DNA from 2 places in the Nocardioides sp. Z50_6 genome. Region 2 is predicted to be linked to the other one. Evidence: predicted binding sites of a transcription regulator. Region 2 holds the regulator's gene; the other holds the start of a gene.
The links. The regulator LexA, encoded in region 2, represses DNA repair genes until DNA is damaged. The targets are predictions, from matches to a motif close to TCGAACANNTGTTCGA.
Positions count from the first base shown of each region.

Region 1: the regulator LexA is predicted to act here: its motif matches at 5,655-5,670, upstream of ruvC (crossover junction endodeoxyribonuclease RuvC).

Region 1 covers NZ_JBZAJB010000005.1:10,137-19,028, forward strand. Annotated here, with positions in the region: gene AC4BGE_RS12770 (inositol monophosphatase family protein) at 1-326, shown strand, start outside; gene pgsA (phosphatidylinositol phosphate synthase) at 339-968, shown strand; gene AC4BGE_RS12780 (spermidine synthase) at 974-1,777, shown strand; gene pdxS (pyridoxal 5'-phosphate synthase lyase subunit PdxS) at 1,872-2,783, shown strand; gene AC4BGE_RS12790 (VOC family protein) at 2,824-3,222, opposite strand; gene AC4BGE_RS12795 (AraC family transcriptional regulator) at 3,219-4,097, opposite strand; gene pdxT (pyridoxal 5'-phosphate synthase glutaminase subunit PdxT) at 4,164-4,760, shown strand; gene AC4BGE_RS12805 (YebC/PmpR family DNA-binding transcriptional regulator) at 4,821-5,585, shown strand; gene ruvC (crossover junction endodeoxyribonuclease RuvC) at 5,694-6,233, shown strand; gene ruvA (Holliday junction branch migration protein RuvA) at 6,230-6,829, shown strand; gene ruvB (Holliday junction branch migration DNA helicase RuvB) at 6,831-7,907, shown strand; gene yajC (preprotein translocase subunit YajC) at 7,960-8,265, shown strand; gene AC4BGE_RS12830 (adenine phosphoribosyltransferase) at 8,303-8,821, shown strand.
Region 2 covers NZ_JBZAJB010000006.1:182,957-191,848, forward strand. Annotated here, with positions in the region: gene nrdR (transcriptional regulator NrdR) at 1-119, opposite strand, end outside; gene AC4BGE_RS15295 (hypothetical protein) at 505-948, shown strand; gene AC4BGE_RS15300 (LysM peptidoglycan-binding domain-containing protein) at 1,148-1,537, opposite strand; gene AC4BGE_RS15305 (AAA family ATPase) at 1,766-2,512, shown strand; gene AC4BGE_RS15310 (GNAT family N-acetyltransferase) at 2,614-3,399, shown strand; gene lexA (transcriptional repressor LexA) at 3,498-4,226, shown strand; gene AC4BGE_RS15320 (sulfotransferase family 2 domain-containing protein) at 4,261-5,013, shown strand; gene AC4BGE_RS15325 (ATP-dependent DNA helicase) at 5,017-7,032, opposite strand; gene secD (protein translocase subunit SecD) at 7,071-8,892, opposite strand, start outside.

The sequences.
Region 1 (8,892 bases), on a different contig from region 2:
CCCTCGGCGAGTCGTGCCTGACGACCTACCTGCACCCGCCGTTCTACGGCGGCCCGGTGGGGGAGGCGTTCGGGCGGATGGCCAACGGCGCCGCCACGGTGCGGATGCTGGGGTCGGGCACGATGGACGCGATGGCGATCGCCTCGGGCCGGCTGCACGTGCTGTGCCAGCACTCGGTCCCGCCGTGGGACGAGCTGCCCGGGGCCGCGATCATCCGCGGGGTCGGCGGCCGGACCGAACGGGTGCGCGCCGCCGGCGTGGACTGGTACGTCGCGGGCGTGCCGACCGCGGTGGCCGAGGTCTGTGCGGCGCTCGCCGACCGATAGCCTGCTGACGCCATGCTCGAACATCTCCGGGGTCTCGTCACGAAGATCCTCATCGCGCCCATCGCCCGCCTGCTGCTGCGCCTGGGCCTGGGCCCCGACGCGATCACCGTGATCGGGACGGTGCTCACCTGCGCCTCGGCGCTCTGGTTCGCCCCCCGCGGCGAGCTGATGACCGCGCTGGTGCTGGTGACGGTCTTCGCCCTCTTCGACCTGCTCGACGGCACCATGGCCCGCATCAGCGGACGGACCAGCGCGTTCGGCGCGTTCCTCGACTCGACGCTGGACCGGATCGCGGACGCCGTCATCTTCGGCTCCGTGCTGCTCTACTTCGCGGGGCCCGGCGACACCGTCCTCGGGCAGGCCGCAGCCCTGTGGTGCCTGGTCACGGGGATCTCCACCTCCTACGCCCGGGCTCGGGCCGAGTCGGTGGGCTTCACGGCCCGGGTGGGGATCATGGAGCGGGCCGACCGCCTCGTCCTGCTCGCCCTGTCGGCCGTCGCCGCCGAGATCGCCGGCGACCCGCTCGTCTTCGCCTGGGGCCTGGTGCTGCTCGGGGCGCTCAGCACGGTCACCGTCCTGCAGCGCATCCTCAGCGTGCGACGGCAGGCGCTGGCAGCGGCGGCGCCGCCCGCCCGGGGCTGAGCCCCGTGGGCGATCGGCTCGGTGGCGCCGAGATCGTCGCGACCGAGCGGCGCTCGGCGCTCGTGCTGCGCCTCGACGGCCAGGCCCAGTCCTACGTGGACCTCGACGACCCCACCTTCCTCGCCTTCGACTACGTCCGCCGGCTCGGCGACGTGCTCGACGGGTTCACCGAGCCCGGCCGTGCCGTCCGGATCGTCCACGTGGGCGGAGCCGGCCTCACGCTGCCCCGCTACGTGGCCGCCACCCGGCCGCGCTCCGCGCAGATCGTGCTGGAGCCGGACGAGGCGCTGACGGCGCTGGTGCGCGCCGAGCTCCCGCTGCCGGCGCGCAGCGGCATCAAGGTGCGCCCGCTCGACGGCAGGACCGGGCTCGCCGGGCTCCGGACCGACAGCGCCGAGGTGATCCTGGTCGACGCCTTCGCCGACGGGCGGGTGCCCGGCGACCTGGTCACCACGGAGGCGTTCGCGGAGGCGGGCCGGGTCCTCGAGCCGGGGGGCCTGCTGCTCCTCAACGTCGCGGACCGAGCGCCGTTCGCCTGGACCCGTCGGGTGCTCGCCGCGCTGCTCACCTCCTTCGGCGCTGCGTCGGTCCACCTCGAGGCGGCGACCCGGCGGGGCCGCCGGGCGGGCAACCTCCTGCTGGTGGTCTCGCAGCAGGACGGCCCGGTGGACCGGGTGACGGCTCACCTGCAGGCGCGGCCCGGCGAGTTCCAGGTCGTGGCGGGGCGCAGCGTGGCCGACTCCTTCGGTGGCGGACAGGCCTTCACCGACGCCGACACTGAGCCCTCCCCGCGACCAGGGCAGCAGTAGCCGCGACCTGTCGAGGCAGCGCCCGGCGGGCAGCCGGCGGGTGGCCGGCGAGACCGCCCTTGCGCCGGGTCCGCCGGGGCCTACGCTGAAAGGCATGACCGAGGAGAGCACCGAGACGACCGGCGGCACCACCGGGACCTCGCGCGTCAAGCGCGGCATGGCCGAGATGCTGAAGGGCGGCGTCATCATGGACGTCGTCACTCCCGACCAGGCCAAGGTCGCCGAGGACGCGGGCGCGGTTGCGGTGATGGCGCTGGAGCGCGTCCCCGCCGACATCCGGGCTCAGGGCGGGGTGTCGCGGATGAGCGACCCCGACATGGTCGAGGGCATCAAGGAGGCGGTGTCGATCCCGGTGATGGCCAAGGCCCGCATCGGGCACTTCGCCGAGGCGCAGGTCCTGCAGAGTCTCGGGGTCGACTACATCGACGAGTCCGAGGTGCTCACCCCGGCCGACTACGCCCACCACATCGACAAGTGGTCCTTCACCGTTCCCTTCGTCTGCGGGGCCACCAACCTCGGCGAGGCGCTGCGCCGGATCACCGAGGGCGCCGCGATGATCCGCTCCAAGGGCGAGGCCGGCACGGGCGACGTGTCGAACGCCGTCACCCACATGCGCACGATCCGCGCCGAGCTGCGCCGGCTCCACGCCCTCGACCCCGAGGAGCTCTACCTGGCCGCCAAGGAGCTGCAGGCGCCCTACCCGCTCGTCCAGGAGGTCGCCGCCACCGGGACGCTCCCCGTCGTCCTCTTCACCGCGGGCGGCATCGCCACCCCGGCCGACGCCGCGATGATGATGCAGCTCGGGGCCCAGGGCGTCTTCGTCGGCTCGGGCATCTTCAAGTCCGGCAACCCGGCCCAGCGCGCCGAGGCGATCGTGAAGGCGACCACCTTCTACGACGACCCCGAGGTGGTGGCCAAGGTCTCCCGGGGGCTGGGCGAGGCGATGGTGGGCATCAACGTCGACGAGATCCCGCAGCCGCACCGGCTGGCCGAGCGCGGCTGGTGAACGGGGCGCCGACCTGAGGCGGTGACGGGACCGGGTGGGCTCAGCCGCGTCGGGGCTCTCCGGCGTAGGTGCCGAAGGACCACTGGTTGCCCTCGGGATCGCGGAGGAGGAACTCCCGGCTCCCGTACGACTTCTCGTCGATGTCCCCGGGCTCCAGGCCGGCGTCCTTGGCCCGCTGCCAGACGGCGTCGACGTCCGAGGTGACGACGTAGGCCGCGGTGGTGCCGGGTTGCTGCGTGAACGGGCCCTCCGGCTTGTGGCGGCCCAGCATCACGCCTCCGCCCTCGGGCCAGTCGAGCTGGGCGTGCTCCACCACGCCGCTCTCGTCGCGGTAGACCGCGGTCTCCTCGAAGCCCAGGGCGACGAGGCCGCGGATCAGCAGGTCGGGGTCGTGGGCCTGGAAGGCCGGCCAGACGGTGGGGGTGTGGTCTTCGCTCATGCCGACGATGCTCCCGCGTCGTCGCCTGCGCGATCTTGGAGATTTGGGAACTCCGCGGCCAGCCACGCCGAGGGTCCCAGTCCGGCGAACTCGTGGAAGTCGCGCACGAGGTGCGACTGGTCGTAGTAGCCGGCACGGGCGGCCACGCCGGCCAGGGTCGTGCCCGAGCCCGGCACCCGGGCCACCACCCGCCGGGCCACGTCGAAGCGGGCGAGCCGCTGCACCGTCTTGGGTCCGTGCCCCACCTCGGCCGCCAGCAGCTGTCCGAGCCGCCGCCGGCTGTAGCCGACCTCGCGGGCGACGTCGGCCACCGGGAGGTCCGGGCGGCGGGTGAGCAGCCGCCAGGCCTCACGGACCTCCTCGCGCGGGACCGGGGGCTCGGCCCCACGGCGGACCAGCCGCTGACGCCGGAGCAGGAAGCCGGCCACGGCGGCATATCGGCCGTGCCAGTCCGCAGCTGCGTGCAGCTCCTCGGTGACGCGGTCGACCTCGGGCCCGAAGAGGTCGCGGGCGTCCCAGCTGCCCACCGGCAGGTCCGCCGCCGGCACGCCCAGGAGCCCCCGGGCCGTGAGCGGGTGCAGCGTGAGCTGGACGCCCCGCCAGACGCCAGGCTGCTCGACCATCGCCGGCCGCGTGTGCAGCCCGCCGAGGGAGACCCACCGGCTGTCGCGAACGCCGTCGTGCCAGGCCTGCTCCGTGGGGGCGGTGCGCAGGGGTCGCTCCAGGCTGAGCACCAGGGTCACGGTGTCGGAGGGGAGCCCACGATGGACGCTGGGCTCGAGGCCGTGCGCCGCGTAGCCGAACATCGAGACGACGTGCTGACGCAGCGCGGCCGGGATCTCCGCCCTCGGCGGGCTCTGCCACGTGCGGCCCATGCCGGCGAGTCTGCCCGATCGCCGCCGCTGAGTCACCGGCCCTCGTCGGCCCTAGGATCGGAGACCGTGAGTCCCACCATCGGCGTGCTGGCGCTCCAGGGAGACGTCCCCGAGCACCTCGCGGCGCTCCGCTCGCTCGGGGCCGACCCCGTCCCCGTCCGCCGCCCGGCCGAGCTCGCCGTCTGCGACGGGCTGATCGTCCCGGGCGGTGAGTCGTCGACCATGAGCAAGCTCGCCGCCCTCTTCGACATGCTCGGTCCGCTGCGCGCCGCGGTCCGCGACGGACTCCCCGTCTTCGGGACCTGCGCCGGCATGATCATGCTCGCCGACCGGATCGAGGACGGCATCGCTGGCCAGGAGACGATCGGCGGCCTGCACGTCACGGTGCGCCGCAACGCGTTCGGGCGCCAGGTCGACTCCTTCGAGGAGAACCTCGACGTGACCGGGCTGGACGACCCGGTCCGGGCCGTCTTCATCCGGGCTCCCTGGGTCGAGAGCGTCGAGGACGACGTCGAGGTCCTGGCGCGGGTCGGGTCGGGGCCGGCCCTGGGTAGGATCGTGGCCGTCCGCCAAGGCCCCCTGATGGCGACCTCGTTCCATCCCGAGGTCGGCAGCGACGGCCGGGTCCACAAGATGTTCGTTGACCTGGTGCGTTCGGCCTGACGGCGTACCGAATCCAGGGCTGCACCCGAGAAGCCGTACTCGAGACTGATAGAGGGACTCATGTCAGGCCACTCAAAATGGGCGACCACGAAGCACAAGAAGGCCGCCATCGACGCGAAGCGCGGCAAGCTCTTCGCCAAGCTGATCAAGAACATCGAGGTGGCGGCTCGGCAGGGTGGTGGCGACCCCGGGGGCAACCCCACCCTCTACGACGCGATCCAGAAGGCCAAGAAGTCCTCGGTCCCCAACGACAACATCGACCGCGCCGTCAAGCGCGGCTCCGGCGCCGAGGCGGGGGGTGCGGAGTACCAGACCATCATGTACGAGGTCTACGGGCCCCAGGGCGTCGCGCTGCTCGTGGAGTGCCTCACCGACAACCGCAACCGCGCGGCCATGGAGGTGCGCACCGCGGTCACCCGCAACGGGGGCACCATGGCCGACCCCGGCTCGGTCTCCCGGCTCTTCACCCGCAAGGGCGTGGTCATGGTGCCCAAGGGCCAGGAGAGCCGTGAGGTCACCGAGGACGACGTCCTCGAGGCCACGCTCGAGGCCGGGGCGGAGGACGTCAACGACCTCGACGAGACCTTCCGGGTGATCTCCGAGGCCACCGACGTGGTGGCCGTGCGCACGGCGCTGCAGGCCGCCGGCATCGACTACGACTCCGCCGAGGTCGAGTTCGTGCCCAGCATGGAGATCCCGGTGGACGCCGACGCGGCGGCCAAGGTCTTCCGCCTCGTCGAGGCGCTCGAGGACCTCGACGACGTGCAGAACGTCTTCGCCAACTTCGACGTACCCGACGACGTGATGGCCCAGCTCGAGGACTGAGGCACCGCGCCCGGGCCGCCGTCTGCGTGTCGGCGGCGGCCCCCGCCGCGCCACGGGATAGCGTGTCGTGCGAACACACGTTCGGACGAGAGGGTGGCGATGCGTGTCCTGGGGATCGACCCCGGCCTGACCCGGTGCGGCATCGGCATGGTCGAGGGCGAGGTCGGCCGGCCGCTGAGCCTGGTCGACGTCAACGTGCTCCGCACCAGTGCCTCGCTCCCGGTCGCCGAGCGACTGGTCACCATCGAGAAGGGCATCGATGCCTGGCTCGACGAGTACCGGCCGGACGCGGTGGCTGTCGAGCGGGTCTTCGCCCGGTCCGACTCCAGCACGATCATGGGCACCGCACAGGCGAGCGGCATCGCCCTGGTCGCCGCGGCCCGGCGCGGGCTCCCGGTGGCCCTGCACACCCCCAGCGAGGTGAAGGCGGCCGTCTCCGGCAACGGACGGGCCGACAAGGCCCAGGTGGCCGCCATGGTGACCCGGATCCTGCGGCTGGCCGCGCCCCCCAAGCCCGCCGACGCCGCCGACGCGCTCGCCCTGGCCATCACCCACATCTGGCGCGGTGGCGCCCAGTCCCGTCTCGAGGCCGCGGTCGCCGCCCAGGCCGTCGCCGCCCGCCGACCCACCACCAGGAGACCCGCATGATCGCCTTCGTCCGCGGCCGGGTGGCCGCGCTCACCCTCTCCTCGGCGGTGCTGGAGGTGGGAGGGGTGGGCCTGGAGCTGATGTGCACCCCCGCCACCCTGGCGACGCTGCGTCCCGGCCACGAGGCGACCCTGCCCACCAGCATGGTCGTCCGCGAGGACTCCCTGACCCTCTTCGGGTTCAGCGACGACGACGAGAAGGCGTGCTTCGAGCTGGTGCAGACCGCCAGCGGGGTGGGGCCCAAGCTGGCCCAGGCCATCCTGGCGGTGCTGACTCCCGACGTGCTGCGGTCGGCGGTGGCCTCGGAGGACGTCAAGACCCTCACCAAGGTCCCCGGGATCGGTCAGAAGGGCGCCCAGCGCATCATCCTGGAGCTGCGGGACCGGCTGGGCGCCCCGGCCGGCGGCCCGCGGGCCGCCGGCGCCGTGCCCGCGGCCGAGGCGTGGCGCGACCAGGTGCAGCAGGGCCTGGTGGGGCTGGGCTGGTCGGCGCGTGAGGCCGACAAGGCGGTCGAGGCCGTCGCCGGGCAGGCCGGGCCGGCCCCTGACGTCGCGGCGCTGCTCAGGGCCGCCCTCCAGACGCTGAGCAGGACCTGAGATGGATCCCGAGGAGTTCCTCTCGCTCAGCGAGGACGCGCACCTGCGCTCGCTGACCGCGGCGGAGGCCGAGGGCGACGAGCGGGCCGTGGAGGCGGCGCTGCGCCCCCGGGCCCTCGACGAGGTGGTGGGGCAGGTCCGGGTCAAGGACCAGCTCGGGCTCGTCCTCGAGGCCGCTCGGCAGCGCGGCCGGGCGCCGGACCACGTGCTGCTCTCCGGCCCGCCCGGGCTGGGCAAGACGACCCTGGCGATGATCATCGCGGCGGAGATGTCGGTGCCTCTGCGGCTGACCAGCGGGCCGGCGATCACCCACGCCGGCGACCTGGCGGCCATCCTCAGCGCGGTCAACGAGGGCGACGTCGTGTTCGTCGACGAGATCCACCGGATGTCGCGCCCGGCCGAGGAGATGCTCTACATGGCCATGGAGGACTTCCGGGTCGACGTGATCATCGGCAAGGGCCCGGGGGCCACCGCCATCCCCCTGGAGATCCCGTCCTTCACCCTGGTCGGCGCCACCACCCGGGCCGGCCTGCTGCCGGGCCCGCTGCGCGACCGGTTCGGCTTCACCGCCCACCTGGAGTACTACGAGCCGGCCGAGCTCGACCAGATCGTGCACCGGTCCGCCGGGCTGCTCGACGTCGACCTGACCGAGGGCGGATCGGCGGAGATCGCCTCGCGCTCGCGCGGCACCCCGCGGATCGCCAACCGGCTGCTGCGCCGGGTCCGCGACTACGCCCAGGTGCGCGCCGACGGCGTGCTGACCCGCGAGGTGGCGCGCGCCGCCCTGGATCTCTACGAGGTGGACGAGCTCGGACTGGACCGGCTGGACCGGGCCGTGCTCGACGTCCTGTGCCGCCGCTTCGGCGGCGGCCCGGTGGGCGTCTCCACCTTGGCGGTGGCGGTGGGGGAGGAGCGCGAGACCGTGGAGGAGGTCGCCGAGCCCTTCCTGGTGCGCAACGGCTTCCTGGCCAGGACGCCCCGGGGTCGCGTCGCCACCGCCGCCGCGTGGCAGCACCTGGGGCTCCCCGTGCCGGCCTCCGCGGGGCCGAGCCTCGACGAGGGTCTCTTCGACGACTAGGACCCACGTAGACTCGCGGGCGCACACCCACCCCCCGTCGAGAGGTCTTTTCGTGGAGTTCCTGCCCCTGGTCGCCATCGCCCTGGTCTTCTGGCTGCTGATCGTGCGGCCTGCCAGCCGACGCCAGAAGGAGGTCGCGAAGCTCCAGGCCGCCCTCGCCCCCGGCGACCGGGTGCTGCTCAGCTCGGGCATCTACGCGGTCGTCCAGGAGACCCAGGACGACCGGATCCGGGCCGAGATCGCCCCCGGTGTGGTCGTCGAGGTGGCCCGCGGTGCCGTGGCCGCGATCCAACCCGCCCTCGTCGAGGGGCAGGGGCCGGACGACGCCCCGGACGGCCCGGCCACCCCGGGCTCCTGACGTGGAGTCTCCGGCCCTGCTCGAGGCGCGTGCCGCGATGACGCGTCTGGTCGTCGACGTGCCCGACTTCCCCACCCCCGGGGTGGTCTTCAAGGACATCACCCCCCTGCTCGCTGACCACACGGCCTTCGAGCTGGCCGTCGCCGCCCTGGCCGCCGCCGGGCAGGACCGGTCCGGCCGGGTGGTCGTGGACAAGATCGTGGGCATGGAGGCGCGCGGTTTCATCCTCGGCGCCCCGGTCGCGCTGGCCCTGGGGGCCGGCTTCGTGCCGGTGCGCAAGGCGGGCAAGCTGCCGCGCGAGACCCGCGCGGAGTCCTTCGACCTCGAGTACGGCTCAGCCACCCTCGAGATGCACCGTGACGCGGTCGCGCCCGGCGACCGGGTGCTGCTGGTCGACGACGTGCTGGCGACCGGGGGCACCATGGCCGCGGCCCGCCGGCTGGTCGAGGCGTGCGGGGGAGAGGTGGTCGGGATCTCGGTGCTGATGGAGCTGGGATTCCTCGAGGGCCGGGCAGCCTGCGGGGACCTCCCCGTGACCGTGCTGCAGACGGTCTGAGCCGGACTAGACTGACGGTTGTGACCGAGGAGACCGGAACGACCCAGGAGCCCGCCGCTCGCGGTGCCGAG
Region 2 (8,892 bases):
GTGCTGAACCGCTTGCCGCAGGCCTGGCAGGTACGCCGGCGGCGGATCTGGCCGCCGTCGTCGGAGACCCGGGAGTCGAGGACCCGCGTGTCGGTGTGCCGGCAGTGCGGACAGTGCATGGGGGTCTCCTTCCGTTCGGGTCGAGGAGAGGAGCCCTTCCGGGCACCGCGACGACACCGCCCTTACAGGTCTAACACCTGTGGATGAGCGGCTATTTCCTGTGGATGAATCGGCTTCGCCTGTGGGTGGGAGCCCGGCGACTGTTAACTACATGTGGAAAACCACAACGGTGTAACTACTAGATGTAGTGGTAACCGTACGTCCCCGGCACCACCTGCGCAACCTGAACCGGCGAAGTCGGCGCCCGGTTTCGCAGGACGCCCTCGGGCACCGGCAAAGTCGCAGGTCAGGGCCCCTGCCGGGGTCCGGATCGGTCTGGACCGCGGCGTGTCGCGGCCCCGATCCCCGGGCCGCGGGACTGGACCGGCCTGACACAATGAGGCCGTGGCGACGGGGAAGAGAGCAGGCGCGAGGCGGGCGGCTCCTGCCCGCGCGAGCCGCCCGGCCCGCGCCGCCCGGCCCGCGCGCTCCGCGCCGCCCTTCGACCCAGCAATCCTGGGGCTCGCCGCCGGGATCACCCTCTGCGTGATCGCCTGGGGCTATCTCGTCTACGCCGCCATCGACTTCGGCATCGCCGGACGCTCCGGCAGCTCCGGCGGCTGGCTGATGCTGGCGCTCGCCTCGCTGGGCGCCATGGCCTGCCTCTTCGTGGGGCTGATGCTCGCCTCCCGTCTGACCGCGGCGCTCGGGCTGGCCAGAGAAGCTGCCGCCCACCGCTCCGAGCCGGAGGACCTCCCGGGGCCGGCCGAGCCCACGTCGGACCCGGCCCCCGCTCCCCCGGCCCGGGCAGCTCGGCCTCCCGGCGGTCGCCGGATCTCTCGCCGCTGACCTGCCCGTACCGACGGCGGGCCCCACGACGACGTCCACCCTTGGACACAGGGAGAGGCGGGGCCCGGCAGGGCCCCGCCTCTTGTCTTCCCCATCCGCCGGCCGGGGTCGAGGCGACCGGCGGAAACTATTCAGTTGTATCCACCGGCCGGGGTCGAAGCGACCGGTGGAGGCTGGAGGGGTGAGGCCAGCGGCTTCGTCACTCAGCGAGCGGGACGCGGAGCTTCTGGCCGATCGTGACCATCCCGGAGTCGAGGGCGTTGAGCCGCTCGATCTCCCCCATCACGGCGCGCACGTCACCGTCTTCGGCGATCGCGGCGGCGATGCCCCACAGGGTGTCGCCGTCCTCGACCATCACGATCTCGGTGGGCGCCGGCGTGCCCGACTCCTGCGTGGCGACAGAGCCGCCGCCCAGGAAGACTCCCGCGACAAGCACGAAGAGGAGAGCGGCGACGAAGACGACGACACGGCCGCGCCGGGTCAGGCGGACGCCGCCCCGCTCCGGTCGAACCTCCGCACGGGGCGCAGCAGGCCGCAGCTCACGGACGGGGGCGAGCTGGCGGGTGGGGGTGAGAGTCATCGTGCTCATCGGGACCTCCTGGGGAAGTGGCGGTCAGCCTGTGGGTGTTGCTGTCGAACTGATGTCTAACTGCGACCACCGACAGTCCTGACGAAGCACTGGGGCGATCCGTCTCGATCACACGTTCGATCGAACACATGTGCGACGTTAGATCAGGTGTTCGAACGAATCAAGGACCTGGCCGAACAATTGTTCGATGGCGTGTCGCCCCGCCGGCCGGGCGGATACCCTCGCCACGTGCGCAGGCAGGACTGGACGCGTGAGCGACGCGTCGTACGACGGGTGGTCGCCAACGCCGCCGCGCCGGACGCCGGCTCACCCGACGCCGTCTGGCCCGCCTCCGTCCCGGCGGTCGCCCAGGTGCTGCGCGAGGGACTCGAGATGGCCGAGGGCGTCACGCTGCTCGTCGGGGAGAACGGGTCCGGCAAGTCGACCCTGGTGGAGGCGGTGGCGATGGCGTTCGGCCTCGCGGCCGAGGGGGGCACCCGCAACGTGCAGGAGGGGACGCGTGCCACCGAGTCACCGCTGCATCAGTGGCTCGACCTGGAGAAGTCCCCGGGAGCCCCGCGCTGGGGGTTCTTCCTGCGCGCCGAGACGATGCACGGCTACTTCACCCGGCAGGAGGGGTTCGCCACCGGTCAGGACCCGCGCTACCACGAGATGAGCCACGGCGAGTCGTTCCTGGCCCTGCTGCGCTCCCGGTTCGACTCCCCCGGGCTCTACTGCCTCGACGAGCCGGAGGCGGCGCTGTCGTTCAGCGCCCAGATCGCCCTGGTGGCGACGCTGCACGAGCTGGCCGGCCGCGGAGCGCAGGTGCTGTGCGCCACCCACTCTCCCCTGGTGGCGGCCCTGCCCGGCGCCCGGCTCCTCGAGGTGGGGCCGTGGGGGATCCGGGAGACGACGTGGGACGAGCTGGAGCTGGTGAGCCACTGGCGGCGCTACCTGGACGCGCCGATGCAGTACCTGAGGCACGTCCTCGACTGAGGACCACCAACGCCGCGCCCGGTCGCCATCCGCCACAAAGCACAGTGATGTCATCAGTTTCAGGCATGCGGGTGTGATTCCCGCGCGAATAGCGTGGCTGCATGCGCGATCTCCTGACCACTCCCATGGAGACCATCGAGGCCGATCTCGAGGCCCTGGTCGTCACCATGGCGCAGTCCCCGGCCTTCAAGACCGTCGAAGAGCCGGACGCCACGGTCTACTGGTCCCACCTCCCGCTCGAGGTGTGCAACGTGATCGCCAACGCCCGGATCGCCTCGGCCGACGTCGCCGGGCGCGTCCCCGAGCTCCTGGCGCCCTTCCTTGACCGAGGGCTCCCCTTCCAGTGGATGACCACCCCCGAGACCACCACCCCGGCACTCGAGGCCGCTCTGGCCCAGGCCGGCCTGGTGGCGACCGAGGCGGCGGCGATGCACGTCAACCTGGACCGGCCGATCGACCCCGAGGCCCCCGACGACGTCTACATCGACGTCGTGTGGCCCGACCACACCGAGCCCGTCGCGGCCACGATCTTCGCCGGGCTCGGCCTCCCGGCGCACGCCGGGGGCACCCACATGGACTTCCTGGACACGATGGACCCGGCCGACCACCAGTTCTTCATCGCGCGCAGCTCCTTCACCGGCGACCCCCAGGGCGCCGGGACCTCCCACCGCCGCGGGAACAGCGTGATGCTGGGCAACATCGTCACGCTCCCCCAGGCCCACGGGCGCGGCCTCGAGCGAGCCCTGGCCGGCACCATGATGAACCGGGCCCGGGAGACCGGCGCCGGCACCGCCACGGTGATCGCCGCCGAGGAGACCTACCAGGCCCTGGTGGACCTGGGCTTCCGTACCGGGTTCAACGTGGTCAGCTGGGTCTGCAGCCCCTGACCCTGAGCGACACGCCCGTTCGAACACCTGTTTGAACTCCGCCTCCTGGCGCACTACGGTGAGGTCACCGAGACCGCACCACCCCCAGGAGGCACCGCATGCCCAAGACGCGCGAGACGAGCGGCAAGGTCGTCCCGATGCCGGACGGGCCGCCGGACGCGACCGGGCTCACCCCGCGTCAGCAGCGGATCCTGCTCTCCATCAAGGACTCGCTCGAGCAGCGTGGCTACCCGCCGAGCATGCGCGAGATCGGCCGGGAGGTCGGCCTCACCAGCTCCAGCAGCGTCGCCCACCAGCTCAAGGTGCTGGAGGAGAAGGGCTACCTCAAGCGCGACCCCAACCGCCCTCGGGCCCTGGAGGTCTTCCTGCCCGAGGTGCTGGCCGCCCGCCGGGCGATGAGCAGCGCCGAGGAGTCGTCGTTCGACCCGACGGGTGTGGGTGACGCGGCGCCCGCCGCCCAGTACGTCCCGGTCCTCGGCCGGATCGCCGCCGGCGGGCCGATCCTGGCCGAGGAGCGCGTCGAGGACGTCTTCCCGCTCCCCAAGCAGCTCGTCGGCGACGGCACCCTCTTCCTCCTCGAGGTCTCGGGCGACTCGATGATCGACGCGGCCATCTGCAGCGGCGACTACGTGGTGATCCGGCAGCAGCCGGATGCCGCCAACGGCGAGATCGTGGCCGCGATGATCGACGGCGAGGCGACCGTCAAGACCTTCCAGCGCAAGGACGGCCAGGTCTGGCTGCTGCCCCACAACGACGCCTACGAGCCGATCGACGGCACCCACGCCACCATCCTCGGCAAGGTCACCGCGGTCCTGCGCCGCATGTGATCCTGGCCCGGGAGGTCAGGCTAAACTCGCGGCGATGCGACGGTCCCGAGCAGAGCCCCAGTCCTCACCGGCCCCGCCGCTCGCCGAGGGGGTCTCGCCGGAGGTGTTCCGCACCCGGCCCGACGACCGCTTCAAGCTGACGGCGGAGTCGAAGGACCTGCTCGACGCGCTCTCCCGGGCGAGCGCGGAGGCCGGCTGGGTCTCGGCGCTGGGCTACAACCTCACGATCAGCCACAGCCACCGCTTCGTCTGGTACCGGGTCGCCAAGGTCGCCACCCGCACCGTGCGGCACCACTTCGCCACCCACGAGGTCTCCCTCGACGTCGACCACGCGATGCGGGTGCGCTACCCGACGGCGCTCTTCGCCGACTACTTCGCCTTCGCCTTCGTCCGCGACCCGCTCGAGCGGTTCCTCTCGGCCTGGCAGGACAAGGTCGTCAACACGAACTACTTCAAGTTCGACGGCGACACCCACGCCCGGATGCAGCGGGTCGAGGAGTTCGCCCGGTGGACCGCCACCCACGACCTGCGCGCCGTCCCGGGCACCGACCAGCACCTGGCGCTGCAGACCCGACTGATCGACCTCGACCGGGTCGACTTCGTGGGACGGCTGGAGACCTTCGACCGCGACTTCGCCGAGGTCTGCGAGCGGGTCGGCGCGCCCGCCGTGCCCGCCCGCCCGCGCAACCAGACGGCCCCCGGCGGGCGTCGGCTCGACGTCTCGGACGAGCTCCGCGAGCTGGTCAGCGCGATGTACCGGCGCGACTACCAGATCCTCGGCTACTGAGCCCTACTCCCCGGCGGCCGCGGCCAGGCGGCTGAGCGCCTTGCGCACCACCTGCGGGTCGTGGGTCGTCCACATGGGCGGGAGGCTGGCCTTGAGGAACCCGCCGTACCTCGCGGTGGCCAGCCGCGGGTCGAGCACCGCGACCACACCCCGGTCCGAGGTGGTGCGGATCAGCCGGCCGGCGCCCTGAGCCAGCAGCAGGGCGGCGTGGGTCGCGGCCACCTGCATGAAGCCGTTGCCCCCGGCGCGGTCGGCCGCGCGCTGGCGGGCCGACATCAGCGGGTCGTCGGGACGCGGGAACGGGATCCGGTCGATCAGCACCAGCTGGCAGGTCTGCCCTGGCACGTCGATTCCCTGCCACAGGCTCAGGGTGCCGAACAGGCAGGTGTGCGGGTCGGCCACGAACTGACGCGCCAGCTCGGGGAGCTGGGCCTCGCCCTGGGCCAGGGTGGTCAGGTGGGGCAGCCGTTCCCGCACCACCTCGGCGGCCGCCTCGGCGGCGCGGCGGGAGGAGAAGAGGCCAAGCGTGCGCCCGTCGGCGGCGTCGACGAGATCGACGATCTCGTCGAGCTGCGCCTGGCCCAGCCCGTCCCGGCCGGGCGGCGGCAGGTGGCGGGCGAGGTAGAGGATGCCCTGGCGCCCGTAGTCGAACGGCGAGCCCACGTCGAGCCCGCGCCACGGGCGCGCTCCCTCGGACTCGACGGCGGGGGCGCCGGTGTCGACGCGCTCCGAGGGCTTGAGCCCCAGGCTGCCGGCCACGGAGGCGAAGTCGCCGCCCAGCATCAGGGTCGCCGAGGTGAAGACGACCGTCTTGTCGGTGAGCAGGCGCTCGCGCATCTGCGCCCACACCTGGAGCGGTGCCACGGCCAGCCGGGCGGGCATCCGCTCGCGGGCCTCGTTGAGCCACAGCACGTCGGCGTCGCTGCCGGCCGCCATCCGCTCCGCGGTCGTGAAGACCTCCTGAGCCAGCCCCTTGGCCTGGGTCCGGGCGGCGTCGGCCTCCCCCGCGCCCTTCTCCTCCTTGCCGAACGCCGAGACCACCGCCCGGGCGGCGTCGCGGACCAGCACCAGCGCGTCGCCCAGCTGCTGCCCCATCTGGTCGATCCGGCCCCCCGGGGTCATCGCCAGGGCGTCGGCGAGGGCCTCGGCGGCGTCGGCCAGGTCGTCGGCGGGGTTGGAGGCGCCGGCGTTCTCGGCCACGTGGCGCTGGGCCCGGCGCGAGGCCCGCTCCACGTCGCCCACGGACAGCTCGTCGGTCGCCGCCTGGGTGACCCGCGCGGTGAGCTCGTGGGCCTCATCGATCACCACCACGTCGTAGTCGGGGATCATCGGCACCCCCTCGATCGCGTCGATGGCGAGCAAGGAGTGGTTGGTGACGATCAGGTGGGAGCGCTGGGCCTTCTCCTTGGCCCGCTCCGCGAAGCACTCCGTGGCGAAGGCGCAGCGCGCCGCGCCCAGGCACTCCCGGTGGTTGACGCTGACCTGACGCCAGGTGCGGTCGGTGTGGCGGGGCGCGTTGTCCCGCTCGCCGGAGCCGCCCGACTCCACCTCGGCCTCGGCCCAGCTGCGCAGCTCGAGGACCTCGGCGCCCATCGAGCCGGCCGGGACGTCGACCAGCACACCCTGCTCGTCGGGGACGCCCTCGCGGACGCGGTGCAGGCAGGCGTAGTTGGACCGCCCCTTGAGCACCGCGTAGGAGGAGTCCACCCGGTCGCCGACCGCCTCCATGAGCCGCGGGATGTCGCGCTCCACCAGCTGGTGCTGGAGGGCCAGGGTGGCGGTGGCCACGACCACCCGGTCGCGGTGCAGCAGGCTGGGCACCAGGTAGGCCAACGACTTGCCGGTGCCCGTCCCGGCCTGGACCAGCAGGTGCTGGCCAGACTCCATCGCCGCGGTCACCGCCTCGGCCATCTCGACCTGGCCGGGGCGCTCCTGACCGCCCAGCGCCCCCACGGCAGCCGCCAGCACCTCCGGCACCGAGGGTGCGGGAGGTGCGGCGGTCTCGGTCGCGTCAGGCATCCGAGAAGCCTAGGGCCGGGCGCCGACAGTCAGGCACCTCAGACGACGGCACCGGAGTCGTCGGGGGCGCGCTCGACCCTGATCTTCTTCTCCTTCGACATCGGCCACCGCTCCTGGAGGTAGGTGACCAGCGGGGTCGCGGTGAAGACCGAGCTGTAGGTGCCGACCACCAGACCCACGAGGAGGGCGATCGCGAAGTCGCGCAGCGAGTCTCCACCCAGGACCGCGAGGGCGGCCAGGATGAACATGGTGCCCAGACCCGTGTTGACCGTCCGCGGCAGCGTCTCGACCGCCGCCTTGTTGGCCAGGTCGGTGAAGAGCTCGCCGGGCTTGGACTCCCGCCAGCGCTCACGGACCCGGTCGAAGACGACCACCGTGTCGTTGACCGACAGACCGATGATGGTCATCGCGGCGGCCAGGAAGATGCCGTCGATCGGCTTCTGCAGCCAGGCGAACAGACCCACCACGATCAGCACGTCGTGCGCCATCGCGATCACCGCGCTCAGGCCGAAGGTCCACTTGAAGCGGACGGCGAGGTAGATCAGCTGGGCGGCGAAAGCGATCGCGAAGGCGATGATCGCCTTGTCGCGCAGCTCGTTGCCGAACGAGGCGCTGATCTTCTCGTCGCGGACCTCCTCGGCCTCACCGCCGATCTCGGCCAGCGCCGCCCGGATCTCCTCGGCCTCCTCGTTGCTGATCTCGCCGGTGCGGACGGTGATGTTGGCCTGGTCGGACTCCTGGACGGTCGCGTCGGCGAAGCCCGCCTCCTCGACCGCGTCGCGGGCCTCGTCGGCGTCCAGCTTCTCGGTGGTGGAGAACTCCATCACCCGGCCCCCGCTGAACTCGACGCCCAGGTTGAGCCCGTTGACCACGATGCCGGCCAGGGCCACCAGGGTGACCACACCGGAGATCGCCAGCCACAGGGCGCGCTTGACCATCAGCTGCGGGTTCTTGCGCTCCAGCCAGGTGCGGACCCGGCCGATGTCGGCGATGCCGGAGACCTGCGGGTGCCGCGAGACCCACTTGTTGGCGACCCCTAGCTCGGTGAGCACCCGGGCGATGATCAGCGCCGAGACCATCGAGGCCACCACGCCGATGCTCAGCGTGACACCGAAGCCCTTGATCGGCCCGGAGCCGAGGAAGAAGAGCAGGCCGGCGGCGAGCAGGGTGGTGACGTTGGAGTCGATGATCGCGGTCCAGGCCTTGTTGAACCCGATCATCAGGGCCCGGCGCAGCCCCGCGGACGGGTTGGCCTGGTACTCCTCCCGGGCGCGCTCGAAGACCAGCACGTTGGCGTCGATCGCCATGCCGATGGCCAGCACGAAGCCCGCGAGGCCCGGCAGGGTCAGCGTGGAGCCGAGCCCGACGAGCATCGCGTAGGCCAGCAGCGCGTAGGAGGTCAGCGCGATCGTGGCGAGGAAGCCGACGAAGCGGTAGACGAAGATGATGAAGAGCCCGGTGAGCACCAGGCCGATGACGCCGGCCTTCCACGAGGCGTCGATCGCGGCGTCACCCAGGGTGGGGCCGATCTCGCTGACCGAGATGATCTCCACCGGCAGCGGCAGCGCGCCGCCCTCGATCAGGATGGCCAGCTCCTGGGCCTCCTGGATCGTGAAGTTGCCGGTGATCTGGGTGCTGCCGATGATCGCGCTGCCGCAGGGCACCTGGACCTCGGGCGAGGAGATCACCTCGCCGTCGAGCACGATGGCGATGCGTCGCTGGTCGCCCGTGGCGCAGGCGGCGTCGGCGGAGAGCTTCTCGAAGGCGTCGGATCCGGCGCGGGAGAAGTCGACCGCGACGGCCCAGCCCGTGCTGTTCTGGGGCTGCACCGCCTCGGCGCCGGTGATGTCGTTGCCCTCC